Regions from separate parts of the Halanaerobaculum tunisiense genome, predicted to be linked through region 2. Evidence: riboswitches for the same ligand, from Rfam matches in the RefSeq annotation. Region 2 holds a riboswitch; each other region holds the start of a gene.

Region 1 (10,651 bases), on a different contig from region 2:
TAGTCATCCTGGAGTTGATCCAGGATTTTTATTTTGGATTGATAAATTTAAAAGGAGGATTAAAATGGATATTAGAAAAATAACCAACATAGGGGTATTAGTAGCAATGTCACTAATATTAATGATAGCAGTTCGATTTCCATTGTTTCAACCATTTTTGATTTATGAACCAGGTGATATACCACTTTTAATTATTACTTTTTTATACGGGCCAATTCCAGCTGTAACAGCTACAGTAGTTTTATCAATAATGATGTCTTTATTTACAGGGCTAGGAGGCCCTTTTGGAGCTGTTATGCATTTTTTAGCTACTGGCTGTTTAGTTGGAGTAGCAGGGTATATTTATAAAAAGTTTCATAATATAAAGGGAGCTATTTTAGGACTAGTTTGTGGATCTCTTACTATGACAGGGGTTATGAGTATAGCTAATTTAGTTTTAAATCCTATCTTCTATGGAATTCCATATGTGAAGACACTTAAGATGTTACTACCAGGAATTATCCCCTTTAATTTAAGTAAGGCATTTATCAACTCAGGAGTTACATTATTAGTCTATAAAAGATTAGCCAATTTCTTACGAAGAAGGGGTTTATTATATTCTACTGTCGATTCAGTTGATAATGTTTAATAAAACAAGCTATATTATTAGGGGGAGCAAGAGATCATTTTATTTACTAAAATAATTTTGATATAAAGTGTAATTTTTGTAGTGTATTAGGTAAGAGCTTTCTCACTCTTATCTAGTAGTTAAGAGAGGAAATACTCTATAGCAATTAAGTTATGAAAAATGTAGTATATTTTGTATAATATTTAATTACTTAATAAAACTAATCATAGCATCGATTATATAATTAGGTGATTAGATGAAGAAAAAGATAACTGCAAATCAAGTGTTTTATATCTGCTTAGCAATTGTTTTACCAACACTTATTTTAACAGCAGCTGCTGGATTAGCTGAAGACGGCAAGCAATTAGGCTGGGTATTAGTTATGGTAGCGGGGGGATTGGGAGGTATATTACAGTATTTCACTTTAAAGTTGAGTTTTAATTTTTCTAATCAAACTATTGTCCAAGATTGTAAAAAGTTATTAGGGCCAATATTAGGGAAATTAGTAGTTGTGCCTTATATGATTATAATTTTATATGATGCAGGCTTTATATTATTTGAAGAGGCTTATTATATTAAATTTGTGATGCCTAGTATATCCTATGGTTTTATTTATCTGATCTTAAGTGGGTTGGCAGTTTATTTAGTCTATGTAGGTATTGAATCGCTAGCAAGAGTTGTTCACTTAGGTATGATAGCTGTGCTTGCTATGATTATGATTTCTTTTTTACTTATACTTTTAAACCCAGGTGTATTGGATTTTAAGCGTCTGCAACCAGTAGAATTTGATCTGCTGACAATAGTGCGAGGAAGTATCTTTCCTAGTAATTGGTTTTTATTAGTTCCTAATTTGTTATTAATGCTCAAGCCTTATTTTAAAGATAAATCTAAAGTTATTTATTATAGTTTAGGGAGTAATTTAGTTATTCAATTAATAACTATTATGTTATATATATTGTCTGTAAGTTTGTTAGGGGTTGATTTAGTTGCTAATTTGACTTTTCCTTTTTATGATATAATTAAATTTGGTATTAGAGGATTAGAAATTATTGTTTTTTCAACTTGGGTGGTTGGAGCAGCATTAAAATTAGGTATTTTTTATTTTGTTGGTCATAAAGTAGTTGTAGAGTGGTTTGAACTAAGAAATGATAAAAGTATTATTATTCCTATTGCAGTCTTTATTGGTTCATTTTCTTTATTTCAATATAAAGACGTGTATTTAGAAGCTATCATAAGAAATATTGTTTTTGCTGAAATAATTTATTTTTATTTACCTTTACCGATCTTATTTATGATAATTTATTTATTCTTAGGTAATAAAGCAGGCAGAAATTAATTGGTGATTGACATAATCTTGTGGTTATGATAGGATTATAGTGACAAAAAAAGAATAAGGTAATGCATCACGAGTAGTGGAGGGACAGGCCCGATGAAGCTCAGCAACCGCCTATTTAGGAAAGGTGCTAATTCCTGCCAGATCACTGGGGAGATGTATTAGTCAGTTTGCTATCTCTCCTGTATTTAGGAGAGTTTTTTATTTGATTTTTTTGATATAAAGTGTAACTTTATAAAGTTACACTTTAATCTCTGCAATCTTAAAATTCATTCCGGAAAGCTTGCAAGTAAGCTTTTTTCCGAACTAGCTGTTGAATTTTTGTTAGTTATTTTTTATTAAAAAGTGAAACACTATTAGATCTCGTTGTGGAGAAAGGAGTTATTAATATGACAGAGAGAAGTTTTTTTACTTCAGAATCAGTTACAGAAGGACATCCAGATAAAGTAGCAGATCAGATTTCTGATGCTATTTTGGATGCTATTTTAGCTAAGGATCCCCAGGCTAGAGTAGCTTGTGAGACTACAGTAACTACAGGGATGGTACTAATTGCAGGAGAAATTTCTACTGAATGTTATGTAGATATTCCTAAAATTGCCCGGAAGACGATTAAGGATATCGGTTATACTAGAGCCAAGTATGGCTTTGATGGGGCAACTTGCGCTGTATTAACATCAATTGATGAACAATCACCTGATATTGCTCAAGGAGTTAATGAAGCACTAGAGGCTGAAAAAGGAGAAGCTGAGGAGATTGGGGCAGGAGATCAAGGTATTATGTTTGGCTATGCTACTGATGAGACAGAAGAATTGATGCCGTTGCCGATTACCCTATCTCATAAGTTGGCCCGGAAGTTAGCAGAAGTAAGAAGAGAAGGACCACTGGATTATTTGCGACCTGATGGTAAGACACAGGTAACAATAGAGTATGAAGATGATCAACCAGTGAGGGCTGATGCTGTGGTAGTTTCGACTCAACATCATCCTGATATTGGCTTGGAGAAACTAAGAAAAGATGTGATTGCTGAGATAATCAAGCCTGTAATTGCTGATGAGTTGTTAGATGAAGATACTACATATTATATTAATCCTACTGGACGTTTTGTAATTGGTGGTCCCCAGGGAGATGCTGGCTTAACAGGTAGAAAGATAATCGTTGATACCTATGGGGGTAGTGCTCGTCATGGGGGAGGAGCTTTCTCTGGTAAAGATGCTACTAAAGTAGATCGGTCTGCTTCTTATGCAGCTCGTTATGTAGCGAAGAATATAGTAGCTGCAGGCTTAGCAGATAAATGTGAAGTACAGCTATCTTATGCTATTGGAGTAGCTCAGCCAGTATCAATTATGGTTGATACTTTTGGTACGGCTAAGATTGCTGAAAGCAAAATTGAAAATTTAATTGAGCAGGAATTTGATTTACGGCCGGGGCAGATTATTACAGATCTTGCTTTAAACCAGCCTATCTATCAGTCTACAGCTGCTTATGGTCACTTTGGTCGGCCTGATTTGGATTTACCTTGGGAACGGACTGATAAAGCTGTTAGTTTAAAAGAAAAAGCAAATTTATAAGTTAAGTGATGCCGCCTGTTAGTAGGGCGGTATTTATTATTTTAAATATCGTTTTAAGTGATACTTTCTGGCAATAGCTATTAGCTGTCTGCTATGTGTCGTGTGCTATGAGCTAATTCAAAACCTTTAAAGAGATTTGAACTGTATTTATGATTTTGAATTTGCTCACGACTCATAACTCATAGCACACAGCTAATCAGGAGAATAATGACTATAGACTGTATTTGTTGTAAACTATAATAAAGGGAGGGATAAGGTGCCAGAAAAATTAGAGATTCTTATGATGTTTGATCATGATTTTACTACTCAACAATTATCTAGTCTGGAAGAATTAGATTCTTCAATTAAGCTAACAGAGGTTGGACCAGGTCAGGTTACTAGGGAGCTGATTCAGCAGGCAGAAGTTATTTTTGGTTGGCCAAAGGAGGAGCAATTAGCAGAAGCTAAAAACTTACAGTGGCTACATTTACCTAGTGCTGGAGCAAGTGAGTTTGTTGACCGGGATTTGTATCCTAATCAAGATGTGATTTTGACTAATTCTAGTGGGGTGTATGGTCTTCCGATTGCCGAACATGTGTTTAGCTTAATTTTAGCTTTTAATCGGAATTTACCTCAGTATCTAGAACAACAAGGAAAGAAAGAGTGGCAACCTTTAGAAGTTACTAAAGACCTGGCTAAGTCTCAGTTAGGAATTATTGGCTTAGGAGATATAGGAACACAAGTTGCTTGGCGAGCTCATGCTTGGGGAGCTAGAGTAGTAACAGTAGAAAAAAGTGTGGATCAGGTACCGGATTATGTTGATCAAGCTTATGATACTACAGGACTTAATCAGGTTTTACAGGAGTCAGATTATATAGTATTAGCTTTACCGATCACCGAAGAAACAAAAGGTTTAATTGGAACTGAAGAATTGCAATTGATGAAAGAGGATGCTTTTCTTGTTAATGTTGGTAGAGGAGGTTTAATAGATCAATCTGCTTTGCTACAGGCCTTAACTGAAGGTTGGATAGCAGGAGCTGGATTGGATGTTACTACTCCGGAACCATTACCTGAGGATAGTCCATTATGGGACTTATCAAATCTGTTATTAACTCCTCATCATGCTGGGTCTTCACCAACTAATCGAGTTAGAAGTTTCAATATCTTTAGTGAAAACCTAAAACATTATCTACAGGGAGAAGAATTGGAGAATGTAGTTGATTTTGAGGAAGGTTACTAAAAGTTAGAAAGTTGGCCCGGGATCTCCCGGGCTTTACCCTTGGAGATTGATAGTAGGTTGTAAGGTGTTTTGTTCTTTGAAATAACGACCTTGTTCTAAGAAAAGTTCAGTTATTTCTAATTGTAGATTTTTTAATGTAGGCTGAGATACTAATTTTTGTGGTTCAGTTTTATTTGCAATCCATTCAGTTAATTTTTTTCTTGTCTGTTTATAGGTAGCATTGATTAATTTATGACTATCAGTAGGTAAAGGTGTTAATGCTGTATATGCTTTTTTATAACTGATATTAATAATTTTCTTAATTTGATGAGCAAAGGACTTTAAATTAGTAGGAGTTTGATGATATTTTTCTTTAATTAAATCTAAAATTTTTTCTGAAATCACTTCTACTCCCCATTGTTTAGTATCAACTTTTAATTTTTCTTCTAAGTCTGGGTAGGATTCTTGGTGTTTTTCTTGGTTTTTATCAGGTTTGTACTCTTCTGTTAAAGTAAGAAAGTCACTGTGTCGTGGCTTCTTTTGTTGTTGGCCCTTATTTTGTTGAGCAGTATGGTCATTATGATATTGATTTGTCTTAACGATAGGGGACGTCTTTTTGATTTTTTTAATTTCATCTTGATTCATAGTAGCCCCTCCTTTAATAATATTATCGGAAATTTAAGTTAGATTATAATCCTGTTATAGTAGTGTTTAGGTTAGTTAGCTAGTCCTAAGGTAGTTAGAAGGCTATTTATTATAAAATTGATATATAGTTTTAGTAACTACTAATTAATTATATATTTATGTTGAATCAAGGAATTTAATTAGTAGTATTTAAGATAATACATATATAAAGTGAAAAAGGGAATTAGAAGATTATTGATGATGTAGAAGATAAAGATTTATCTGAGGAAGAGTTTGCTACTCAAGCTAAAAAGGCAAATAATATTTAAAGGAGAGAACTTATATGACGGCTAAGGATTTTTCTTTAACGGAAGCATTTGATGTTGGATGGCAGATTCTAAAGAATAATTTCACTTTATTCTTTTTACCAACTTTTTTGTGGTTTTCTCTATTACAGCTAGGAAGATCTTTTGGCTTTAAAGGGGAAGTTATTTTCAATCTACTTAGAGTGCTGGTTACTTATGGTGTAATTAATCTGATCTTTAAGTTATATGATGAGCAAGAAGCTGAATTTAAAGATTTTATCTTTGACTTTGATACACTAATTAAATTATTTATGTTTTTATTAAGCTTTTTAGTTTTATTAGGAGTAGTAGTTATGCCAATTGTAGTACTTAATATGGCTCTAAATTTACATCCGGAGTTAGTTTTAAGTATTTTATTGGTTGTTATATTAGGTGGCTTGGCTTATTTAAATACTAAGTTTTTATTTGCTAGTTATTTATTATTAGATAAAGAAATAGAATTATTTGCAGCTTTTAAAAAGAGTTTTGCCTTAACTAGAGGTGTCAGTATAAAAATATTTTTTCTATTATTTTTAGTAGTAGCTTTAATTACAGTTAGTTTAGTTCATCCTTTTTTGATACCACTGATTTTTGTAACCTATCCTAGTAGCTTAGGAGCTTGTGTATCTGCTTATCGTCAATTGGAGGAAAAAGCAAACTTTTAGGAAAATTATTTGACAAGCAAGGGGTTATGTGTTATTATTTTAAATGGATTGAGAAAGAAATTTTTAAACTACTAGGAGGAATTTGTATAATGAAAGAACAAGGTAATGTTAAATGGTTTGATGAGAAGAAAGGTTATGGATTTATTGAGCGAGAAGAAGGAGACGACGTATTCGTACATTTTTCTGCAATTCAGGAAGATGGATTCAAGAATTTAGAAGATGATCAATCAGTAGAATTTGAAGTAGTTGAGGGAGATCGTGGACCTCAAGCTGAAGATGTCGTTAAGCTATAACTAATATAGATTACGGCTGTGACCCCCGGAATTTTCCGGGGGTTTTGTTATTTTTTGTATGATTTATTTAGATAAGAAAGTATTGTAAAAATCAAAGGAATAATAAACTTATTATAGAAATTTAAATTTAAAGATTTAAAAATTAGAAAGAGAATAAGGATTAATATTCTTATTGCTAAAAGTAGTGAGGGATATAAAATGATAAGAAAGATATTTAGTGCAAGTAATGATGTAGTGATTTATCGGATTATTTTAGTGATCATAATCCTTTTATATCTTAGTTTTGGTTTAGTTTATAAAATAAGTGCTTCTGGAGTTGATCCTTTCCCTAGGCACCAAAGAGTGCTCACCTCTTTGTTATTTTTAATCGTTTTATTTTTTTCTTTTGTTAGTGATGTAATAAAAAGTAATTTATATAAAATAATCTATTTACTGATATATATTTCTACCTTCCAGCTGATATATTTTGCTTATGTGAATAAATATTCAATAAATTATGCAATTAGTATTTTAGCAGTAATTATAGTTGCTGATTTTATGTTGAGAACAATCTTGCAATTAAGATATTATAATGCAATTATTGCTTTAATAGTTAGTTTATCTGTTTTTTTAACTTCTGATTCTTTGCTAAATAAGCATTTATATGTGTTTGTTGTACTCTTAATCAGTTTTACATCTTATGTTATTCATAGTTTAAGATTACAATTTTTAGCTGAGCTTAAAGAGAGTAAAGAAAGATATTTTACCTTATATGAACAACAAGATATTTTATTAAATAACATAGAAATTCAAGTCTGGTATTTAAAAGATATAAATAAATATGGAATTGTTAATGACGCACATGCTAATTTTTTAGGAAGTAGCAAAGAAAAATTGAAAAATAAAAATATAAGGTCACTTTTTAGTCCTCAACAAGCTAAAAAGTATATTGCTCTTAATAGGTTAGTTTTTAACAACAAGAAACAAATTGAATTTGAGTCCTGGATTAAAAATTATCAAGGAGAAAAAAGACTATTATTAGTTACTATGTCACCTAAATTAGATGAAGATAACCAAGTTGAATATTTAATCTGTAATGCTAAAGATATAACTGAAAATAGAAAAGCTAATCAGAAAATTGAATATTTGAATTTTCATGATAGCCTAACTGGGTTGTATAATAGGAGAGGATTTGAACAAAAACTTAAAGAATTAAATTCTAAAAGCCAATTACCATTAAGTATGATAGTGGGGGATATTAATGGACTTAAGTTAACTAATGATGCCTTTGGTCATCAAGTTGGAGATAAGTTATTAGCAGAAGCAGCTCAAATATTAAAAAATTCTTGTAGAAAAGAAGATATAGTGGCTCGATGGGGCGGGGATGAATTTGTAATTTTGTTACCTCGAACTACTAAAGAAAATACTAAGAAAATATGTTCCCGAATCAAGAAAAAATGTAAGCAAAGGAATCTGGACTTGTTAGAAGTTAGTATTAGTTTAGGTTATGCAACTAAAACAAATATTAATGAAGATATAGATGAAGTGTGGAAAGAAGCTGATGATTGGATGTATAATAAAAAATTGAGCGAAAGTAAAAGTTTTCACAATAGTGTTATTTCTTCCTTAGAAGAAACGTTGAAAAAGAAAACTAATGAAACTGTAGAACATAGTAAACGGGTAAAAGAATTAGCTTTAGAAATAGGAAGAGAATTAAATTTATCTGATTCTAAATTAGATAATTTAAAATTGCTTGCTAGATTACATGATTTAGGTAAAGTAGCAATTTCCAATCAAATACTTTTAAAGCCGGGTTCTTTAACTGAAGAAGAATGGGAAGAAATGAAAAGGCATCCTAAAATAGGGTTTCAAATTGTAGAATCCTCTTCCGGATTATATGATATTGCCCAAGGTATTTTAAGCCATCATGAATGGTGGGATGGATCAGGCTATCCGCAAGGTTTAAAACAGGAAGAAATTCCACTTAGTGCTAGAATAATTTCTATTGTAGATGCTTATGATGTGATGACTAATAATCGCCCTTATAAAGAAGCCATGAGTAAACAACAAGCGTTAGAAGAAATAAAAGCAGGAGCTGGGAGTCAATTTGATCCCCAACTAGCAGATTTATTTATTGAACTTGTGGATGATAGGAGGGGAAATAATGGCTATAGAAAGTAAACAGCCAGTTACTAAGTTTGTTTCTTATTAGCAGGGAAATATTTAAATCAAGCCCTTCCTATTTATCCTGCTAATCCCCAGGCTAATGAGTTGTTGGAAAAGATAAAGTAGTAATAAGATCTATAACAGAGGTGATTAACTTGCAAATATTAATAGCTCCGGATTCATTTAAAGGAAGTCTGACTGCTAGCGAAGTAGCTAACAATTTGGAGCAAGGATTAAAAAATGCTAGTGACCAATTAACAGTAGAGAAAGTTCCTTTGGCAGATGGAGGAGAAGGAACAGTTGACTCTTTAATTGCTGCTACAAATGGTCAACTAATAACCACAGAGGTAGTTGGCCCATTAGGAGATAAGGTTGAAGCTTACTTTGGGATTTTAGGAGATAATGACACAGCAGTGATTGAGATGGCTGCTGCGTCTGGATTACCATTAGTTCCAGAAGAAAAGAGAGATCCGACCAAGACCACTACTTATGGTACTGGAGAATTGATTAAAGCTGCTTTAGATCAAGGCTGTAGAAATTTAATTATTGGGATTGGAGGTAGTGCTACTAATGATTGTGGAGTAGGTATGGCGCAGGCACTAGGAGTCAAATTTCTAAATTCTAAAGGAACAGAAATAGGTTTTGGAGGAGGTCAGTTAGAACAGATAGAAAAGATTGATTTATCTAATAGGGATCCTAGACTTAAGGAGACTACTATTCAAGTTGCTTGTGATGTAGATAATTCTCTTTATGGTAAACAAGGAGCTGCTTATGTTTATGCCCCCCAAAAAGGAGCCACTCCTGCTATGGTGGAAAGATTGGATCAAGGTTTGCAACAAATTGCTGCTGTAATCAACTCAGATTTAGGAATAGAGGTTAATGATATTTCAGGAGCAGGCGCAGCAGGAGGGCTAGGAGCTGGCTTATTGGCTTTTTTAGAGGCTGATTTGAAGTCAGGAATAGATATTATATTAGAAGCTATTAATTTTGCAGAAAAGGTGAAAACAGCAGATCTTGTTATAACAGGTGAGGGATTGATTGACTCACAGACGATTTATGGTAAGGTGCCTGCTGGAGTTGCTCGAGTGGCTAAAAAATATTCATTGCCGGTAATTGGGGTAGCAGGTAGCTTAGGTCCTCAGGCTGATAAAGTTTATGAAATAGGGATTGATGCTTGCTTTTCTATAATTAATAGACCATTAGAATTAGAGGAGGCTATGGAAGAAACACCAGAGTTATTAGTAGAAACTGGAGCAAATATTGGACGAATGTTAATTACTACTTAGCAGTTAGGTGTTTAACTGCTAAGTAGCTAATAAAAAGGAGGGATTTAGTGTCAGTAGACTTAATAAACTATCAGATTATTAATAATTTTGAAAATAAGCAGGAATTATTATTACTTTCCTGAATAATAATACATAGAGGCAATATTGGTATTTTTAATTAGATTTAGTAATAACTAATTAAAATTAATTCAATAATTTAAAGGGGGAATTATTAATGGGTATTGAAAGAAGAGACCTTTATAAGTGTGATATTTGTGGTAATGTAGTAGAAGTTGCTGAAGCTGGAAAACCTGCTTTAGTATGTTGTGGAGAAGATATGAAAAAATTAGAGGAACAAACTGAGGATGCAGCTAATGAAAAACATGTTCCAGTAGTTAATGAAGTAGAAGAAGGCGTTGAAGTTGTAGTTGGAACAACTTTGCATCCAATGGAAGAGGAACATTCCATTAGATTTATTGAAGTTTTAACTGCTGATCAAGTACTAAGAGCTGAATTGAGTTCTAGTGATGAACCAAAAGCTGTATTTGCTGTTGCTGCAGATGAAATACTCAAAGTTAGAGAATATTGTAATGTACATGGATTATGGAA
Region 2 (10,651 bases):
AATATGCAAAATATTCCTTTTTACTTAATGGAGTATCTTCTTTTACTACTTGACTCTCCATAAAAATATTCCTCCTATCTAATTTCTTGTTATGTTCAATTATACAAAAATCGGAACTTTCTTTTTAAAATTTCTAAAAAGGATATCTACAATGGATTCAAAACTATAAAGCTAAATTTTCATATCTATTTTACTCAAATGTAAAACCTAAATTATGTTTATATTCTAAAATTTCTCTTATTTTATTCGGATCAAATTTATATTCATGATTATGATCTAGCAATCCATTTACTTCTTGTTCTACATCTGATAATTGTGTGTAACAAAATCCACAAACATAGTTTATATCCATAACAACTTCTGTTAATTTTTTTATTTTATTTATTACTTGCTTGTTGTCTTTTAATCTATCTCCATACCCCCAATTTTGTTCATCATTATCTATACTTGTTTGATAAGCAACTCCACCATACTCACTTATTATTATTGGGTTATCGTTATATGAATAACCTTCACTATAACATCTTCTAACACTTGTCTTGGCTGGTGATCCATCCACTACTCTTTCCATGTTTTTATATCTTTCTTTCATAATTTCTTCATCAGAGTTATAATCATGTATAGTTAATATATCAGTTATAGTATGTTCCCAACCATCATTTCCAACTACTAACCGAGTATCATCTAATGATTTAGTTAAATGCACTAATGCATTTACAAAATTTTGCTGTTTTTCATTTGTAAATACTTCATTTATTCCCCATGATTCATTCAAAAGAGTATAAACTATTACAGATGGATTATTATAGTGCTTACTTACAAAAGAATATAATTCTTTAGTTACATTCTCATTACTTACATGACTATACTCAAATGAGCTCGGCATCTCTGCCCACATTACAAGCCCTATCACATCACATAAATACATAAATCTATTATCTTCTATCTTTTGATGCTTTCTAACTCCATTAAAGCCCATCTCCTTGATTTTCATCACATCATTTTTCAATTCTTCAGGTGTTGCTGTCATACCTCCATCTTTAAAATAACCTTGGTCTAATACTAACTTTTGATAAAACTCTCGATTATTTAAGTATATTTTTTTACCTATAGATTCTACTTTTCTCATCCCAAAATAACTATCTATCTCGTCAATTAATTCTTCATCTTTATATAGTTTAAATTTTATATCATAAAGATTAGGATTACTTGGACTCCAATAATGAAGTCTAAAGTGTGGGGCTTTAGAGCTTATATCTAATGTTAATTTAGCTCTCTTTGATTTAAAAGTTGTTGAAAATTTATTTACAATCTTATCATCAAAGTAGATTTCACCTACTAAAGTCACTTCTTCATCATCACTTATAAACACATCAAGATTCAATGATGAATTATCTATATCGGGGGTCATTTTTATATCTGTTAGATATACCTCTCCAACTTCTTCTATCCATACTGATTGCCAGATGCCAACAGTTCTTGTATACCAGCATAAGAAATTATCTTCTTTCCATGACTGTTTACCTATTGGTTGGTCACAAGAATTATTATCTTCTATTCTTATTATAATTTTATTATTACCTTTTTTTACATAATTAGTGATATCAACATTAAATGGAGTATGTCCTCCTATATGTGTTTTTACATGTTTCTCATTTATCCATATATCACATTTATAATCTACAGCTCCAAAATTCAAGATATATCTCTTATCTCTTTTATAATCTAATTCTATATCTCTTTTATACCACACTATATTACAATCCTTATTTTTATTTATTCCTGATTTTTTAGTGTGATAGCTATACGGAACTTTTATTTTCATATCATAAAATTCATCATTTAAAAACTTTCCTTTTAATAATCCCTCATCTTTTTCATCAAAGGAAAATTCCCATTCTCCATTTAAGTCCATCCAATTTTCTCTTACAAATTGAGGTCTTGGATACTTAAGTTTTTCAAACATAATAAATACACTCACTCTCCTTTACTTTTTTATTATTTGGCTTTCACCACTTAATTAATCTACTAAATAAAGTTAACAAAATAAGATAGCCCCCACCAATATCTTAAAAATAGATATAGTGGGGGCTTATCATTTATTATAGACTTATAACCACTTATTTCTTATACTTATAATTATAAATATATTTAATTTTTAGTATCATGATATAGCTGTTATCTGCTTATATTTCTCATGTTAGTAAAGATTTAAATTTTTATTAATATAAATTTAAATCTTTCTAAAAATAATTGAAATAAAAATTAAAATCTACTTAATAAATAAGAAAACAACTCTCCTTTGCTATTAATGAATTATAATATTGATTATATATACTTAATATCCATTTAAAATAGCTTTGAATAATCTTTGTTTAATATTTATTATTTTCTTTAGTATTATTATAAATAAATTATATTAACTTGTCAAGAAAACTTTCCCAATACTTTACTAATACCTTAATATTGCTATAACCACTTATTTCTCATATCCTTAACTAACTTCTAAAAAACACTTTATGATTAATACTCGAATTAACTTATTTTAATCAATATAGAACTTATATTTTGTTTTTGCTCTATATTTATTTTCCTCATCATATACTTTATTAGGAAAACTATTTGTGTTTATAGCATTTGGATAGTCTTGTGTTTCTAAACAAAGGGCCAACCTTTTTTTAGCTTCCACTCCAGTATTTAATTCACCTTCATCTTGAAGGTAGTTCCCTGAATAAAAGACAACAGCAGGCTGATCAGTTGAAATACTTAAAGCTCTACCAGATTTTTCATCCTTAAGCATTATACCTTCTTTTCCTTCGTCTAGTACAAAAGGATGATCATAGCCCCCTGTAAATTCCAGTTGGTCATAATCTGCTTCTATATCTTTACCCACTGGTTTTAATTTTCTAAAATCAAAGGGGGTATTTACTACTTCTCTTAGTTCCCCAGTAGGAATTGAATTTTCATCTAGACAAATAAATTTGTTAGATTTAAGCTTTAATTTATGATCTAATATATCTCTTTTAGTAGCTCCTGACAAATTAAAATAGGTATGGTTAGTTAAATTAATAATAGTTTCTCTATCAGGTTTACCGCTATATTCTATAATTAATTTATTATTCTGTAATAAATATCTTACTTTAAATTCTACCTTTCCAGGAAAACCTTCTTCTAAATGAGGACTAAAATAAGTTAGTTCTATTCCACTTTCTAATTCTGTTACCTCCCAGATTCTTTTATCTAAACCAATTAATCCACCATGGAGATTATTCTGACCATCATTTTGAGCTAATTTATATACTTTTTCATTTAAAGTAAATTCTGCATTGGCTATTCTTCCTGCATGTCTACCTATTATAGCTCCAAAATAAGGTGACTTTTCTTCATAAGCAGTTATATTATCAAAACCTAAAACTACATTTTCCATTTTGCCTTCCTTATCGGGAGTATAAATTCCTGTTATAATCCCCCCCCATAATTAAGTATATCCACTTCTATCTTTTTATTTATTAATTTGTATTTAAATACTTCTCTTCCATTTTTTAATTTCCCAAATCTTTCTTTATTAATTTTCATTAAATCACCACCTCAACTAAGTTTAGTAAATATTAAAATAAAAAATATTATTAGATCATAAATAAAATCTATAATCTAGTAAAGAATTAATAATTAATCCTTATAAGCATAATGCAAACGCATTATAATATCTTGTTCATAATTACCAAATTTACTCCCAAAAAGATTGATTCCACCAACGTTTCTAGCATCTTCTTTAACTCCTATTTTGAAATTAATAAATTTGTTTTCTTGAATATCTAAGTCTGATATTTTCTTCTTTGATATTTGTTTGCCATCAATATATGTACCTGTATCATCTATTGTCCACACTTTTAATAAACCATATTGAGTTAATCCTGCATTCCACCAATTAGGATTTAGTTTGCCCCGTTTTTCACCAAAGTCACCAGGACAAGTCCAAGTTCCTACCTCAATGCCATTAATCCAAATTGTAATATCAGAAGGCCATTCTTTATTAAAACCAGGAGCTTCAGAACAGATCTCCATGCTTAATTCTAATTTCTTAGTAGTAGAATTAGCAGGTAAATTATTAGGAAACTTATATTTTATATATCCTTGTTCAAACCATAGTAATTGAGCATTACTATGTTCTGGTTCAAAAAAAGACCTTTCATCATCAAGGATACCTACATATCCCTCTTTAGTAGCTATTCCACAAGAAGGTTTAATATCAAAGTCCTTATAATTACCAATTGGCATTGATACTTTGACAAGATTAGCATTAAAATTAACATTCGAGTCTAAAAATCTAATCAAAATACTATCATAAGTGCGTGAACATAACTTTTGTGATCCATGACTACCTGGTTTATAATGAGCTTTAATTAATCCAGCTTCTTCTAATTTTTTTATATTAACAGTAACTGAAGATGGTGGCATATCTAACTTATTAGAAATTTCATTTAAGTTCATTTCATGGCTGTTTAAAAGTTCTAAAATGTTTATTCTTGATTCTGAACTAAGAGCCTTCATAACTTTTATAGTTTCTTCTTTATTTTCTATTTCTAGTATTTTTCCTTGCATGCTAATAACTCCTTTCCAATTTTAATTCTCATATTTTTATTTTAATATATATTAAAATAAATTACAAATAAAAATTGCATTAAGTATCTGAAAAAAATTTTATTTTGACAAATTTTAAATTTGATGTTATACTTGTGGATAATAATTAAATAAAATTTATTCCTTATTCAGAGAGGTGGAGGGACTGGCCCGATGAAGCCCGGCAACCAGTAGTAAATTTTAGTTTGAGCTTAAGATTAAGTTTGAGCCAGAAGTATTATTGCTTAAACTCAGCCTTAAACTTAAACTTTAAAATACTACAGTGGTGCCAACTCCTGCAGGGTAATTCTGAGAGATAAGGGAAGATGATAACTCCTCTTCTCTCAGCAGAAGAGGTTTTTTTAATGGAGGGGTTAATTATTAGCCAAAAGATAACAGTTAAAATTCCTACAGAAGATGTAAAACAAGAGTTAGGTTACCAAGAACAGACTGAATCAAGTCCCAAAATAGAAAGTATGATTGTTAATACTATAGATTATGCTAGGCCTTTATTAGAACCTAGAGGAAAGTATATCATCTTAGAAAAAATAGAGATTAACCAAGCTAAAGTCAATCTGGCGCAAGGAAAACTTACTTTTCAAAGCCAGGATATAGCTGACTTATTAGCTAACCAAGAAGCAGTTGCTCTCTTAGCAGTAACTATTGGCGATAAAATAGAAAAGAAAGTAGAACAACTCTTTGCTCAGGGCCAACTTACTAAAGCAACTACTTTAGATGCCATTGGTTCAGTGGCAGTAGAAGAGGCAGCTAATCAATTAACTCATAAGATTAAACAAGAGGCTCTAGCTAGAGACCTGCCCTATTTAACTATGAGGTATAGCCCAGGCTACGGAGATTCCACTTTGGATATCCAGCCCCAACTACTTAATTTATTAGCCGGGGCAAATTTAGGGATTACTACTAACCAAAGTTTTTTATTACAACCCCAAAAATCAATCACAGCCTTGATTGGTTTAGGAGTAGAAGAAACTGAGCAGGCAGGTTGTGATTTTGATTGTAGGAATTGTGAATTGGAAAGTTGTATTTATAATAATTGATAATTGAAAATGGAGAATTGATAATTGATAATTAAACTAATAACATCAAATTTATAAATATATTTACAACCAAAATTTTATAAAAAATGGTTTTTAACTCTCAATTATCAATTGTCAATTCTGAATTTTAATAACGAAAGGAGTATATAGTAGATGAGTAGTCTAGTAGATAAATTAGAAGAACAGATTTTAGTATTAGATGGTGCCTTAGGTACCGAACTACAACAGAAAGAACTTCAGGTAGGCGATTGCCCTGAAGAACTTAATTTAATCAACCCGGAAGTACTACAAGAGATCCATCAGAGTTATCTCCAAGCAGGTAGCGATCTAATCCAGACTAATACTTTTGGGGCCAATAGATTTAAGTTAGCTGAGTATGGATTAGCAGACCAAATTAAGGCGATTAATCGCCAAGGAGTTAAGTTGGCCCAAGAAGTAGCTAGTGAAGCCTTTATTTCAGCCTCTATTGGGCCAACTGGTAAATTACTAGAACCAATTGGGGAACTATCCTTTCAAGAAGCTTATGATGCTTTCGCCCACCAAGCCCAGATTCTAGCAGAAGCTGGAGCTGATCTGATTAATATTGAAACAATGACTGACCTACAGGAAGCAAGAGCAGCTGTGATTGCTGTTAAGGAGACCACCTCCCTTCCTGTTATTGTGAACTTAACTTATGAAGAAGAGCTAAAGACAATGACAGGCACAGACCCTGAGACAGCAGTTACTGTTTTTACAGCGCTAGGAGCAGATATAATAGGGGTTAACTGTAGTTTAGGTCCTGCTAAGTTAGTTGATATTATAGAAGCTATGGGCCAACATACCGATCTTCCTCTGTGTGTTCAGCCTAATGCTGGCTTACCAATCTTAGATGAAAATAATGAAACTGTATTCCCTATGTCAGCTGCGGAAATGGCCGATTATATTTCTGACTTTATAGCGGCTGGAGCAAATATAATTGGTGGTTGTTGTGGTTCTACTCCGGAGTACATAAAATTAGTTAAAGAGCAAGTAACAGAAGTTAAACCTAAAAAAAGGACGACTTCTACAGAAGCTAAATTAGCTAGCCGGAGTAAGACGGTAACTATTAGTGATAATCTACCGACGCGGATTATTGGCGAACGGATTAATCCTACTAGTCGCGATGAATTATCCACTCAATTAGCTAAGCAAAATATGGAGCTTGTGGCCCAAGAAGCTACTCAACAACTAAAAGCTGGAGCGGATATCTTAGATGTTAATGTTGGGGTACCTGAAATTGATCAAGCGCAGGCAATGAAGTTGGCCCTGGGAACAGTCCATAATGTAGCTGATATACCTGTCTCTATTGATACAACTGATCAAGAAGTCTTAAAAGCAGGACTCCAACAAGTTGTTGGGAAACCACTAATCAATTCCGTAACTGGTGAACAAGATAGTTTGGATAAAATCTTACCTTTAGCTAAAAAGTATGGAGCAGCAGTTTTAGGATTGACTTTAGATGAAGATGGGATCCCCTCCACTGCTGAAGGACGGTTAGAGATCGCTCAAAAAATTGTTCAGCAAGCTCAAGAAATTGGGATCAGGCGAAAAGACATCTGGATTGATACTTTAGCTTTAGCAGCTAGTGCTGAACAGGATAAAGTCCAAGAAACAATCCGGGCTATTCGGTTGATTAAAGAGAAGTTAGGAGTAGCTACAGTATTAGGAGTGAGTAATATTTCCTATGGTCTACCAGCTAGAGAACAAGTCAATACCACCTATTTAGCTATGGCTATTCAAGCTGGATTAAATGCTCCTATTATGGATCCTACTAGTCAAGCTATGCAGGCTACTTTAAAAGCTAGTGACTTATTAGTAAATCGTGATCCTGCCGGAGATAGATATTTAAGTGCCTATACTAATCAACCAACAGATACAACTAAAGATCCAGCCCAGGAAAATGATCCAGAAGATAGTGATCTAGTAACTCAGATCCACCAGTCTGTATTAGAAGGGGCTAAAGATAATATAAATAAGCAACTAGAACTAGCTTTAGAGAACTGCTCTGCTTTAGAAATTGTTAATCAGGCTTTGATCCCCGGAATTAAAGAAGTAGGTAATAAATATGACGCAGGAACTTATTTCTTACCTCAGTTAATGATGGCAGCCGAAACAATGCAGCAGGCATTTTCTAAGCTAAAACCCCTGTTGGCTGAAGCAGATCAACAAAAAAATTTAGGTACTATCCTCTTAGCTACCGTTAAGGGAGATATTCATGATATTGGGAAGAATATTGTTAAGATTATGCTCCAAAATAACGGTTTTGAGGTCATTGATTTAGGAAAAGATGTTCCTACAGAGGAAATAATCAATCAGGCTAGTAAACCAGAAGTGGATGTCGTTGGTTTGAGTGCTTTAATGACTACTACTATGCCCCGTATGGAAGAAATCACAACTAAACTTAAAGAAGTAGCTCCCCAGACTAAAGTTTTATTAGGCGGAGCAGTTGTTACAGAAGATTATACTACTAATATAGAGGCTGATGGCTATGCTGCTAATGCAGTAGAAGCAGTTAAACAAGCGACCAAACTAATTGAGAATTGATAATTTACAGTTAAAACATTTTAAAAATGTTAATCTTGATTTCAACTATCAATTATAAACTAACATTGCGAAGGGAGAATTGAGTATGTTATTAAAAAATAAATTAACTAATAAAGATTTTATTATTACAGCAGAACTTACTCCACCTAAGGGAACAGATTGTAAGACAATGTTCCAAGTAGCCCAGGATTTAAAAGGAAAAGTTGATGCAGTTAATGTAACTGATTCACCAATGGCTAAAATGAAGATGAGCTCTATTATGGCCGGCCACTTTATTCAAGAAGAAACTGGATTAGAGGTTATTCCTCATGTTACTTGTCGGGATAAAAATATTATAGCTTTACAAGGAGAATTGCTAGGAGCTTCTAAACTAGGAATTAATAATATCTTAGCTATTACAGGCGATGATCCTACTCAAGGAGATCATCCCCAAGCTAGCCCAGTTTTTGATACCAATTCAATAGGAGTCATTGATACAGTCCAGAAATTAAATCAAGGGGCTGATACTAATGATAATCAATTAACAGGTGTTACTGATTTGACAGTAGCTACAGCTGGAAACCTAGGTGCTGATGATTTAGATGAAGAGATTGAGAGATTAGAAACTAAAGTCGCCGCTGGAGCTGATTTTATTCAAACTCAACCAGCATATGACTTTGAATTGCTAGAAGAGTTTCTAACTAAGACTAATCATTTAGAGGTACCAATCTTAATTGGGGTCTTACCACTAACCAGCTATAAGATGGCTCAGTACTTAGATGGTAATGTACCAGGAGTTGAAATCCCTTCTTCAGTATTAGAACAAATGAAGGGGCAAGGAGTTAAAAAAGGAGTTGAAATCTCTAATCAGTTTTTACAAGAAGCTTATGATTTAATTGAGGGGATTCATATTATGTCAGCTAATCGGTCTGATATTCTCTTAGATATATTAACTGAAATTACTTAAATAAGTCAGTGTAAGTGTGAGAATCAGTGTGAGTAGAATTCAAATAATTTGTTGAATTTGACTTCACTCACACTCACACTGATCAATGATTTTAATATTATATTCTTTCTCTAATACTTCTAATTTTTTCTTTTATATCTTTGGCACCTACAATTTCTGTTACCATAGAAATGTAGTTGGCCCCTATATCCTTTACCAGATCTACATTATGTTCTTTAATTCCTCCAATTGCTACACAAGGAAGATCAATATTTTTTACTACATACTCTAAATACTCTAAACCAACTGGGTCACAAACATCTCCTTTGGTATCTGTCTCAAAGATAGGGCCAACTCCTATATAATCTGCTTCCATCTCTTGGGCAGCTTGAGCTTGCTCAGGACAATGAGTAGATAGACCAATAATCTTGTCTGGCCCTAACAGATTTCTTACTTCTTTAACTGGTAGATCCTCTTGACCAATATGGACTCCGTCAGCTTCAACTGCTAAAGCTAAATCTACATCGTCATTAATAATTAGACTAGCTCCTGCTTGAGTAGTTAGTTCACGTAACTTTTTACACTCTTGATATTTATAAAGCATCTTCTTCTCTTTTTCTCGATACTGAATGATCTCTATTCCAGCCTCTAACATTTCCTTTACTACCTCGATATTGCTTCTGCCTAACGAATACTTTTCAGCAGTAATACAGTATAAATCAGTATTCAACATTTTACTTTCCCTCCAATACATAATTTAATATAATATCAGCCTGTTTAGCAGCAGCAATATTAACTTTAGGAGACATAGGTGGAACTTCTTCACTTACTTCAGTTTCTAAATCACCTACTAAATAGAAATTCTCTTTAACCCTTTTAGTTTTTATGTCATCTCCCTCTCCCCAGCCAGCTAAACCAGCAGCTGACACGAGCAGTTTATTAGAGTTCATAAATTTTTCTGCTAATAATTTCTTACTTGTTACTTGATCAAATGCTTCAACTACTATGTCACAAGAAGTAAATAGTTGGGCTGTATTCTGAGAAGTTACCTTTGTATCTTTAATCTCTAAATTCAAGTCAGAGTTGATCTGTAATAGATTCTTTTTGAGTGCTGCTACCTTCTTTTCTCCTACTTGATCTCTAAAATAAAACTGACGATTTAGGTTAGAATATTCAATAATATCAAAATCAACAATCACAAAATTCTTAAAGCCAGAGCGAACTAGATTAAAGGCACAATTAGATCCTAAACCTCCTGCCCCACCAATACCAATAGTTACCCCTTGAATTTCATCTAATTGCTCTGTGGTTAATGATTGTTGTAAAGATTCTTCAAACTGATTTATTTTTTTATCCTCCATTAAATCCGTTGCCAATCTTTAAAGACAGGTTGATATCCTTTTTGTGTTAACATATTTTTTATTTGGCTTACTTTTCTATTATCAGAGGTAGCAAATTGTTTTGTCTCTGTCTCTTGCGTATAGCC
Region 3 (10,651 bases), on a different contig from region 2:
CTTGTTGAGTATCTTCTAGTGCTGACTCAAAAGCCAGTCCATTCCGCTCCATCTTATCTCTAATCAACTCAGTACCAGCAAATACAGCATGCCCTTCATTAAAGTGATAGACATCCGTCTTAATACCTAATTTATCCAAAGCTCGGACCCCACCAATACCTAACACCATCTCTTGGGCAATTCTTTCTTCACCAAACCAACCATATAACTGACCAGTAATCCATCTATCAGCTCCATTGTTTTCTTCAACATCAGTATCAAGCAAGTATAAATCAGCGTTATCAAAGCAGTCTACCTTCCATACTTTACAGTATACATCACGCTGTCTAATCTCAACTTTAACTTTAACTCCTGTATCCTGTAAAAAGTCATACTCATAGATTGGATAAGCATTATAAGGCTGATTATCTTCGCCAATCTCTTGCTTATGATAACCTTGCTTCCATAGGATACCTACACCAACTAGTGGATAATCTTGATCCTCAGCAGCTTTAAGATGATCACCTGCTAAAATGCCTAGCCCACCAGAATAAATATTAAAATCTGTGTCTAATCCATACTCCATACAAAAATAACTAACTCGCGGTTGTTTTTGCGTCATAATCATCCTCCTTTAAAATTATTCAAACGATTTCATAAATTAAATAAACTCTATTATTTATAATAACCAAGCCAGCAAAAAATATTTTGGTAATTAATATAAATAAATCCCCGCTTAACTATAATATAGTTAAGCATGGGGTTTTTACTCAGATAATATTGCCTTTGGTTTGTTATTAATTTAATTTATGGTTATAATTACAATTCATTATATATATTAGCATATTTACAATAAAAATTAAAGTGAAGATTAAACTTTTCAACAAATTTTAATTACCATAAGTCTCTTCTAAATAATCATTAATCTTACTAGAATCATTAACTACTGTGCCATCACTATCCTGTAAGACTGGTACCTTAAGCTGACCTGATAATTCTTTAATAGTCGTTCGTTTGCTCTTATCTTTAGGAACTTCTATCTTTTCGTACTCCACATCCAATTCATCTAGTTTTCTTCTTACTTTAGCACAAAATGGACAAGTAGCAAATTCATATAATTTAATCATCTTCTCTTCCTCCTCTATTTGACCTTATCTTTCCCAGACTTAAAATATCTGAAATATGTTACCAGCATTGTATAATACTCAATTAATTATGTCAATTAAGGTGTAAAATTTAGATAAACTTATTTTTATTAACAAATTCTAGTCAATAATTTAATAAATAACTATACTAATTCACTATTTACAAAAAATAATATATCCCTTAGCTAAATGCTAAGGGATATATTATTAGAACTAAATAAACAAACTCATATTAGATTGATCAGCAGAGTTTAGGAAAGTAGCTACGCCACCAACTTCTACTCCATCAATTAACTCTTCTTTTGTAATCCCTAATAAATCCATTGTCATTTGGCAAGCAACTAAACGGACTCCATTATCTTGTGCCTGTTGCATTAGCTCCTCTAGAGAATCAACACCTTTATTCTCCATTAAGTTTCTAATCATCTTTGGTCCCATCCCAAACATATTCATATTAGATAAAGGTAAACTTTCGCTTCCTTGCGGCATCATCTTACCAAACATCTGATCCATAAGGCTTTTATCAACATCAACATCTTTATTTTTCCGTAAGACATTTAGGCCCCAGAAAGTAAAGAATAAGGTTACATCTTTCCCCATTGAAGCAGCTCCATTAGACATAATAAAGGAAGCTATAGCTTTATCTAAATTACCGTTAAAAACAACCATAGTAACTCCATTCTGGTTAGGAGTAGCTAAATTTTGATCAGTCACTGCTTGTTGACCTGTTCCTTTCTTGATTTGAGCAGTAAATTCGTTGCCTTCTTGACCAATCTCTAATAGTCTATGACCTGTATTCTGACACCAAGCTTTAATATCAGAGGTAAACCCTGGGTCAGTAGCTGTAACCTCTAAAATGTCACCTTGGTTAAGCTCCTCCATCTCTTGGGAGACCTGCATAATTGGCCCTGGACACTGTAAACCACAAGCATCTAATTCAACTCTTTCTCCTTCACTAGCAACTTGTTTTATTTCCTCCTTAGCTTGTTGACCTTCTTCCGGATTAGAAATACTAGCTAATTTATCTTTTTCAGGTGTTGTTGTATCATCTACTATCTCCTGGTGATCCTTCTGAACTGCATCGTATAACTTGTATCCTCCTGCTAAGTTCTTAACATTTGTGAACCCATGTTGCATTAAGATTCTAACTCCAATATACCCGCGCAATCCTATAGCACAATAAATAACTATTTCTTTATCCTTCTCTAATTCATCCAATCTATCACGCAGACTATTCAGCGGAATATTAATTGCTCCCTCTATCTTACCTAACTCAACTTCTACTTCTTCTCTAACATCCAACAAAATTGTATCTTCTGCTAAGTCATCAACTTCATCCCATTGAATAACATTCATCTTACCAGTCAGAATATTCCCCGCTGTAAAGCCAGCCATATTCACTGGGTCTTTAGCTGATCCAAAAGGTGGAGCATAAGCTAAATCAATATCTTGGAGATCAAAAACTGCCTTTTCAAATCTAATTGCTGTAGCTAAGACATCAATTCTTTTATCTACTCCATCATAACCTATAGCCTGCGCTCCTAATAACTTTCCTTCCTCTGGGGTAAAGATAACCTTTAACATCATTGGCACAGCACCCGGATAGTAACCAGCATGATTTTTCTTATTAATATAAGAAACTTGATAATCAATACCTGCTTCTTCTAGTTGTTCCTCGTTACTTCCAGTAGCACCAACTTCTAAATCAAATACCTTAGCAATAGCAGTCCCTTGACTCCCTTTGAACTTCTCAGGCTCCTCAACTAAGTTATTAGCTACAATTCGCCCTTGCTTATTAGCTGGCCCAGCTAGGGGAATATGAGCTGGTTGGCCTGTTACTATATTAGTTACTTCAATAGCATCTCCTAAAGCATAAATATTATCATCAGAAGTCTGCAAGTACTCATTAACTTTAATCGCCCCTGTCTTACCAATCTCTAATCCAGCCTCAGCTGCTAGTTCAGTATTCGGACTAACTCCAGCTGACATAATAACAAGATCTGTTGTTAATTCTGTCCCATCTTGTAACTCAACTTGTTTTTTTCCTTCTACATCACCAAAACCAGCTACTCCATTCCCTAAATGAAGCTCTATTCCTTTCATTCGTAAATGATTATGAACTTGAGCAGCCATTTCCCGGTCTAGCGGTCGTAATACCTGAGGTGCCATTTCTACTACTGTTACATCAAGACCTCGCTCATGTAAATTCTCTGCCATTTCTATTCCAATATAACCAGCACCTACTACCACTGCCTCATCAGGTTGCTTATCATCAACATAACCTTTAATCCGATCAGTATCAGGAATATTACGTAAAGTAAAGATTCTATCACCATCAATTCCAGGTAGCGGCGGTTTAATCGGCTCAGCCCCAGGTGATAAAACAACATAATCATAATCTTCCTGGTAAGTCTCATTAGACTCTAAGTCTTTAATCTTTAAGACTTGATTTTCCCGATCAATCTCTACTACTTCATTTTTAACGCGCACATCAATATTAAATCTTGCTTCCATTGCTTCTGGTGTCTGAACTAGTAACTTCTCTCGCTCTTCAATCACCTCTCCAATATGATAAGGTAAACCACAATTAGCAAAAGAAATATGAGGTCCTTTCTCTAAAATAACTATCTCAGCTTCTTCATCCATTCGCCGCAAGCGAGCTGCCGTACTAGCGCCACCTGCTACTCCACCAACAATCAGTATCTTGTTACTCATCATTACTCCTCCTTTTATCGTATTATCCAGATTTATAAATAATAATTCTAAATTCTAGTCTTTATTAACTTAAACTTAAATTTAAATCCAATACTATATTATTAAAATAAAGCATTTATAATCTGTTTAGCATCTTCATTAACTACATAATAATTAACCTCAACCCCATTCCGTTTTCCTTCTAAAATATTAAGATTCCTTAGTTTAGCTAAATGTTGGGATAAAGTCGACTGGGGAATTTCAATACATTCTTGCATCTTGGATACATTACAACCTTCTTCTTTCATCAGTCCTTTAACAATACATAATCTAACAGGATGGGAAAGTGCTTTGAGGATTTTAGCCTTTTCAGTTAACTCTTCCATTTCTTTTCTGATATTCTCCACTTGATCTCCCTCCAATACCATTATATTTATATATTACGATATTTTGAAGCGATTGTCAAGCTAAATCCTCTAGTTCTATTAATAATTATTAGTATCTAGATAATTTATTATTAATTTGAATATTAGAGTAAAGCAAAGTACAAGCTAATAACAAGAAGCTTCTAAAGGAGGATATTATGAAAAAAGGAATTATTTTTATTGTAATATTAGCCCTTATTAGTGTAGGAGCTGCAGTCTATTACTCTCAGACACAGCAAAACATAGAACAAAGTGAAGCATATACTCCATGGTGGTTTTGGTCACTAGCACCTAAAACAAGATTGATGGCTAGAACAATTTCCGCAGAAGCTAGAGGAGAATCGCTAGTAGGACAGGTAGCAGTAGGAGCTGTAATCCTCAACCGAGTCCGAGATCCAAAATTTCCTAATACAGCATCTGGGGTAATTTATCAGCCCTGGGCCTTTACAGCAGTAGCCCGAGGATATATTTGGAGCCATTCCCCTAGTGAAAGAACTATCAGAGCTACTTTAGCTGCCCTACGGGGTTGGGATCCAACCTATGGTTGTATTTATTACTATAACCCTGCTAAAGTTACTTCCCGCTGGATCTATTCTAGACAGGTAGTCCGTAGAATTGGTAAACATGTTTTTGCTAGGTAGAATTTACATCAATCACCTAAAGTAAAAAGCATGCCTTTGTAGCAAGGCATGCTTAACTAAGTTAAAATACTGACACAATTGCTCCCTCATATTCCTCTTGGATATAATCTTTTACTTCTTGAGAAGTAAGAGCAGCAGCTAATTTTTTAAGTAACTTATTATTCTTATCTTCGCTCCTAACTGCTAAAACATTTCCATATGGAGAATCGCTTCCTTCCATAATAACTGCATCTTCAGTAGGAACTAAATCGCCTTCTAAAGCATAATTAGTATTGATGATTACTGCTGTAACATCCCCTAAAACTCTAGGTAATTGAGCTGCTGCTAATTCATCAAATTGGAGATCCTTAGGATTCTCCACTATATCAACTGGAGTAGCCTTTAGCCCAGCTTCATCACTTAACTCAATTAAATCAGCAGATTCTAATAGTAATAAAGCTCTTCCTTCATTAGTTGCATCATTAGGAATAGCAATTGTAGATCCTGGCTCTAACTCCTTAAGATCACTAATTTCTTCGGAATAAAGGCCCATTGGTTCTAAATGAACTTTAGTTAAATAAGTTAAATCTAAGTCTCGCTCTTCTTTAAAGTTATTCAGATAAGGCACATGTTGGAAGTAGTTAGCATCAATACTTCCGTCATCTAAAGCAAGATTAGGTGTCACATAATCAGTAAATTCTTTGACTTCCAATTCAATTCCCTCTTCAGCCAATAAAGGTTTAACTACCTGCTTTAGAATCTTTGCATGGGGAGCTGGCGTAGCCCCGATTACTAATTTTTCTTTTTCCTGGGTTGCTTCCTGACTTCCTCCACAACCTACTACTAATGTCGCTATCAATAGAACAGCTACTGCTAAAATAATTCTTTTTCTCATCTTCTCTCCTCCTCATTTTATATAATTTACAGTTTGAAATTTTTAATTAAAAACCTATAATTTACTAATTATTCTAACTGTAAATTGTAAACTGTTAACTAACTTTAACTATGATCTAATCTTTGAGCTAACCAATTACCAAAACTTTGGACTGACTGGACTAGAATAATTAATAAAATAATCGTCTTGATCATAACATCAGTCTGAAACCGATGATAACCATACCGAACTGCAATATCACCTAAGCCACCGGCTCCAATTGCTCCTGCAATAGCTGAAAAACCAATCAGAGTAATCCCTGTAATAGTTAATCCTAAAGTTAAAGATGGTAAAGACTCTGGTAATAAAACCTTACTAATAATCTGCCAGGGAGTAGCTCCCATAGATTGAGCAGCTTCTATAACTCCATTATCAACCCCTTTTAACGAGTTCTCTACAATTCTACCTACAAAAGGAATAGCAGCTATAGTAAGGGGAACAATAGCAGCTGTAGTACCAACTGAAGTCCCTACAACTAAACGGGTGAAGGGAATCAAGGCTACCATTAAAACAATAAAAGGAATTGACCGAGTAATATTAATAATAGTAGTCAAAATTAGATTCAAATACTTATTCTCCAGAATATGTTCTTTATCTGTAACCACTACCCCTACTCCTAAAGGAATACCAAATAAGACAGCTACACACATAGATACACCAACCATATAAATAGTCTCTTGGATTCCTGCCCATAATAAGCCCATATTTTTAGTTAGATAAACTAATAGATTCTGCACCTTCAATCACCTCAATTTTAACTTTTTCCTGTTGTTGAAGATCTTCAATTCCTGTTTTAATCTGCTCTCTATCTCCTGTTAACTCGATAATTAAAGTTCCAAAAGGAGTTCCCTGAATTTTATCAATATTACCGTATAAGATATTAGCATTAACTTGATGAGTATGGACAAAATCAGAGACTATCGGTTCCCCAGCTGAATCACCAGTAAAGCTGATCTTGATTAATCTTCCTTGATCAGGATTATTAACAGTTACTCTTGATAATAACTCCTCGGGAACATTAGCATTAACTACTCGTTGTAAAAAATTCTTAGTTACTGGTTCTTGAGGAGCTGTAAAGATATTAAGGATATCACCTTGTTCTACAATCTTCCCTTCTTCTATGACTGCTACCTGAGTACAGATTTCTTTGATCACTTCCATCTCATGAGTAATTAATACAATAGTAATCCCTAACTGGTGATTAATATCTTGGAGTAACTCTAAAATCGAATGAGTCGTCTCTGGATCCAAAGAAGATGTCGCCTCATCACACAACAACACCTTAGGATCATTAGCTAAAGCACGGGCGATCCCTACTCTCTGTTGTTGACCACCACTTAGCTGACTAGGATAGTTATCAGCCTTATCTGCCAGTCCTACTAACTCTAATAACTCCTCTACTTTAGGATTTATTTCTCTCTTTCCTTTACCAGCAATCTCTAAACAAAAAGCTACATTCTCTGCCACTGTACGTGACTGTAACAGATTAAAGTTTTGGAAGATCATTCCTATCTCTTTTCGTGCCTTTCGTAATTGCGATGTGCTTAATTCTGTTAAATCCTCTCCGTCGACAATAACTTGGCCACTTGTTGGCCGTTCTAGTAAGTTCAGACAACGAATTAAAGTACTTTTTCCAGCCCCACTCGGGCCAATCACTCCAAAAATCTCTCCTGCTGTAACTTCTAAATCAATTCCTTCTAAAGCTGTAACTGGACCTTCTTCACTGTGATATATCTTATCTAGATTCTGAACTTCAATCATAGCTATATCTACTCCTTCTAATTTACTAAATTTAACTAATTTATATTTAAAATAAAAATTCCCCTTCCCATAAGAGAAGAGGTTAATTAACTCCCCTCTTATCTATCAGGAATAACTGCAGGAATTAGCACCGGGTACTTATAAAAGTAAGTACTGGTTGCTGGGCTTCATCGGGCCAGTCCCTCCACCTCTCTCGATAAGAGATTTCTATTAAATTTCAATTAAGTTATAAATATCATAACAGTTGAGTCTTAACTTGTCAAGAGCTATCCAAGGGAAGATCTAGTCAAGCTGTTTTAGAATACCTCTTGTAAAGCTTGACTCAATTGATCAGGACAAGAAGTCTGATTTCTACAAGTAATTCCTTCTAATCTAGCTGCTACCTCTTCTACCTTAGCTCCTTCTACTAAAGCTGCTATACCAGTTGAATTGCCACTACAACCACCTATGAATTCTACTTCCTCAATAATTCCACTATCATTGACTTCAAACTTAATTTCTTGAGCACATACACCATCTGGTTTAAATGTCTTCTTCATTATTAATCCCCCTAATTAAGAATTCTTTTTTTAGTATATAAAAATTATAGCTAATAATCAAATATAATAACCAATGAACTCATCTAAAATTCAGATCTTGTAATCCGCATAGCATTTAAAACAGCCAAAACTGCTACACCTACATCAGCAAAAACTGCCTGCCACATACTAGCCATCCCAAAAGCCCCCATAAGTAACACTATACCTTTAATCCCTAAAGCTAGAATAATATTCTGCCAGACGACCTTCCGAGTGAAATTAGCTACATTAATAGCATCTACTAAACTAGATGGTTGATCCTTCATCAGCACAACATCAGCTGCTTCAATAGCAGCATCAGAGCCTAAACCTCCCATAGCAACACCAATATCTGATCTAGCCAACACTGGAGCATCATTAATACCATCTCCTACAAAAACTAACTTATCACTATCACTTTGGTCTGTAAGCAAGTTCTCTACTTCAGCTAGCTTATCATCTGGTAATAATTCAGCATAATACTGATCTAAATCCAACTGCTCAGCTACACTGCTAGCTACTTGCTGATTATCTCCTGTTAACATAACTATTTTTTTTACACCAAGCTCTTTTAAGCCAGCAATTGCTTCGGCAGAGTCTTCTTTAATCCGGTCATTAATCAGAATATAACCTACATAGCTCCTATCGCAAGCTACATGAATTACTGTTCCTGATTCTTCTGGCGAAGAATAACTAATTCCTTCTGCTTCCATTAATTTATGATTCCCAGCTAAAATTTCCTTCTCCTCTACAACCACATCTAAACCATGACCAGCAATTTCTTGATAACTATCTATATCTTCACTACTGATTTCTGCTCCATCATAAGCTTCTAAGATTGATTCAGCAATTGGATGATTAGAATTAGTCTCTACCTGAGCAGCTAATTCTAACAGTTCTTCCTCTGACCAACCTTCTTCTGGAACCAACTTAGTCACAGCAAAGACACCTTCTGTTAGAGTACCTGTCTTATCCAACACAACTGTCTGAACATTATTTAAGGCTTCTAAATAATTACCTCCTTTAACTAATACCCCTTGTTGAGAAGCGGAACCAATTCCTCCAAAGAATCCTAAAGGAATTGAGACAACTAAAGCACAAGGACAGGAAACAACTAAGAAGATTAAAGCCCGATACAACCAATCACTAAAGACTGCTCCGGAAATAAATAAGGGAGGAATTATAGCTAAAGCTAAAGCCCCAAAAACTACTACTGGAGTATAATAGCGAGCAAACTTAGTAATAAAATTCTCTGTTGGTGCTTTTTCACTAGCTGCATTCTCCACTAAGTCCAATATTTTATTAACAGTTGACTCGCCAAACTCAGAGGTAACTTTAATTGTCAGTAATCCTTCCTGGTTAATAAAACCACTTAAAATCTCTTCACCTGCTGTTATACTACGCGGAACTGATTCACCAGTCAAAGCAGATGTATCCACCATAGATTCCCCAGCAATAACTTCGCCATCTAACGGAACTTTCTCTCCTGGCTTAACTACAATCTCATCTCCTATCTGTACTTCCTCTGGAGCTACTTGCTGCACTTCTCCCTCTTGTTTTAGATTAGCATAATCTGGTCTAATATCTAACAAAGATTCAATAGAACGCCGAGAACGGTTAACAGCTATCTCTTGGAATAATTCCCCTACCTCATAAAATAACATCACTGCTACCCCTTCAGGGAATTCCTGAATAGCAAAAGCCCCTAGAGTGGCTATAGTCATTAAAAAGTTCTCATCAAATACTTTCCCTTGCAAAATATTCCGGGCTGATTTAGCTAGTACTTGTCCTCCAACTATTATATAAGCTATACTATATAAAACTAATTCAGTCCCAAAACTAAAGTTAAATAATAAAGCTACTAGAAAGAATAATGCTCCACTACCTAATCTTAACCACTTAGGTATCAAATCATCATTAACATCTGAAAATTCATCATTCTGCTGGTCATCACTGCTATTTTCTTTCACTACCACATCCGACTCTATATTATGAATAATTTCCTTAGCTGAAGCAACCACTTGCGATCTATTTTGAGTATCAACAACCTCAATCACTAACTTCTGATTAACAAAATTTAAATCTGCTTCAGTAACTCCTTCTAATTGATTGATCTTTCTTTCCATTTGAGCAGCACAATCAGCACAGCCTAAACCTTCTAACCAAAATTCTTTTTGGACTAAACTTTGGGTTCCCATCTGTCTCCCTCCTATAACCAAAATTAGTAACATGAATGACTACTCATATATTTGCCAAAAAATATATGAGTAGTCATTCATGTTACTAACATTATATGCATAACTGGGCTTAATGTCAATAATTTCTCAGAAATAATAGTTGACAGGAAGGAGAAACTTAAAATTAGGACAAGGGCTAAAATCACCTTAGCCTAATCCTTGCCCTAAGCAAATAAATAATAATTATAAATTCTGATGCAATAATAATTTAGTTTGAATTCGAAACTCTTGTCTACTACCATCCACCTGTTGTAGCGTCCAAACTATTTCTTCCCCTAAGTTTTGAGCTTTAAGAGTAG

Evidence for each region. Region 2 has a riboswitch for S-adenosylmethionine ahead of ACYQ3D_RS08980 (hypothetical protein). Riboswitches for the same ligand answer to the same signal wherever they lie in the genome.
Region 1: linked by a shared signal. The riboswitch ahead of metK (methionine adenosyltransferase) and the one ahead of ACYQ3D_RS08980 (hypothetical protein) in region 2 are both predicted to bind S-adenosylmethionine.
Region 3: linked by a shared signal. The riboswitch ahead of ACYQ3D_RS09370 (methionine ABC transporter ATP-binding protein) and the one ahead of ACYQ3D_RS08980 (hypothetical protein) in region 2 are both predicted to bind S-adenosylmethionine.

What each region holds. Positions count from the first base shown of each region.
Region 1 is NZ_BAAHYI010000003.1:72,874-83,524, reverse strand. Features, by position in the region: gene ACYQ3D_RS03410 (ECF transporter S component) at 65-628, shown strand; gene ACYQ3D_RS03405 (GerAB/ArcD/ProY family transporter) at 864-1,943, shown strand; SAM riboswitch class I at 2,005-2,103, shown strand; gene metK (methionine adenosyltransferase) at 2,330-3,508, shown strand; gene ACYQ3D_RS03395 (D-2-hydroxyacid dehydrogenase) at 3,765-4,727, shown strand; gene ACYQ3D_RS03390 (hypothetical protein) at 4,761-5,351, opposite strand; gene ACYQ3D_RS03385 (hypothetical protein) at 5,674-6,339, shown strand; gene ACYQ3D_RS03380 (cold-shock protein) at 6,429-6,632, shown strand; gene ACYQ3D_RS03375 (sensor domain-containing diguanylate cyclase/phosphohydrolase) at 6,831-8,792, shown strand; gene ACYQ3D_RS03370 (glycerate kinase family protein) at 8,933-10,063, shown strand; gene ACYQ3D_RS03365 (desulfoferrodoxin) at 10,278-10,651, shown strand, end outside.
Region 2 is NZ_BAAHYI010000009.1:57,684-68,334, forward strand. Features, by position in the region: gene ACYQ3D_RS08960 (MFS transporter) at 1-61, opposite strand, end outside; gene ACYQ3D_RS08965 (glycoside hydrolase family 2 protein) at 191-1,966, opposite strand; gene ACYQ3D_RS08970 (aldose epimerase family protein) at 2,546-3,427, opposite strand; gene ACYQ3D_RS08975 (ArsR/SmtB family transcription factor) at 3,670-4,602, opposite strand; SAM riboswitch class I at 4,763-4,943, shown strand; gene ACYQ3D_RS08980 (hypothetical protein) at 4,986-5,678, shown strand; gene ACYQ3D_RS08985 (homocysteine S-methyltransferase family protein) at 5,832-8,240, shown strand; gene ACYQ3D_RS08990 (methylenetetrahydrofolate reductase) at 8,326-9,186, shown strand; gene thiE (thiamine phosphate synthase) at 9,284-9,898, opposite strand; gene thiF (sulfur carrier protein ThiS adenylyltransferase ThiF) at 9,900-10,511, opposite strand; gene thiH (2-iminoacetate synthase ThiH) at 10,526-10,651, opposite strand, start outside.
Region 3 is NZ_BAAHYI010000010.1:32,282-42,932, reverse strand. Features, by position in the region: gene glgP (alpha-glucan family phosphorylase) at 1-604, opposite strand, end outside; gene ACYQ3D_RS09400 (glutathione S-transferase N-terminal domain-containing protein) at 870-1,106, opposite strand; gene ACYQ3D_RS09395 (CoA-disulfide reductase) at 1,338-3,839, opposite strand; gene ACYQ3D_RS09390 (ArsR/SmtB family transcription factor) at 3,941-4,225, opposite strand; gene ACYQ3D_RS09385 (cell wall hydrolase) at 4,402-4,884, shown strand; gene ACYQ3D_RS09380 (MetQ/NlpA family ABC transporter substrate-binding protein) at 4,946-5,758, opposite strand; gene ACYQ3D_RS09375 (methionine ABC transporter permease) at 5,863-6,501, opposite strand; gene ACYQ3D_RS09370 (methionine ABC transporter ATP-binding protein) at 6,506-7,558, opposite strand; SAM riboswitch class I at 7,654-7,761, opposite strand; gene ACYQ3D_RS09365 (TIGR03905 family TSCPD domain-containing protein) at 7,855-8,097, opposite strand; gene ACYQ3D_RS09360 (heavy metal translocating P-type ATPase) at 8,181-10,313, opposite strand; gene ACYQ3D_RS09355 (4Fe-4S binding protein) at 10,536-10,651, opposite strand, start outside.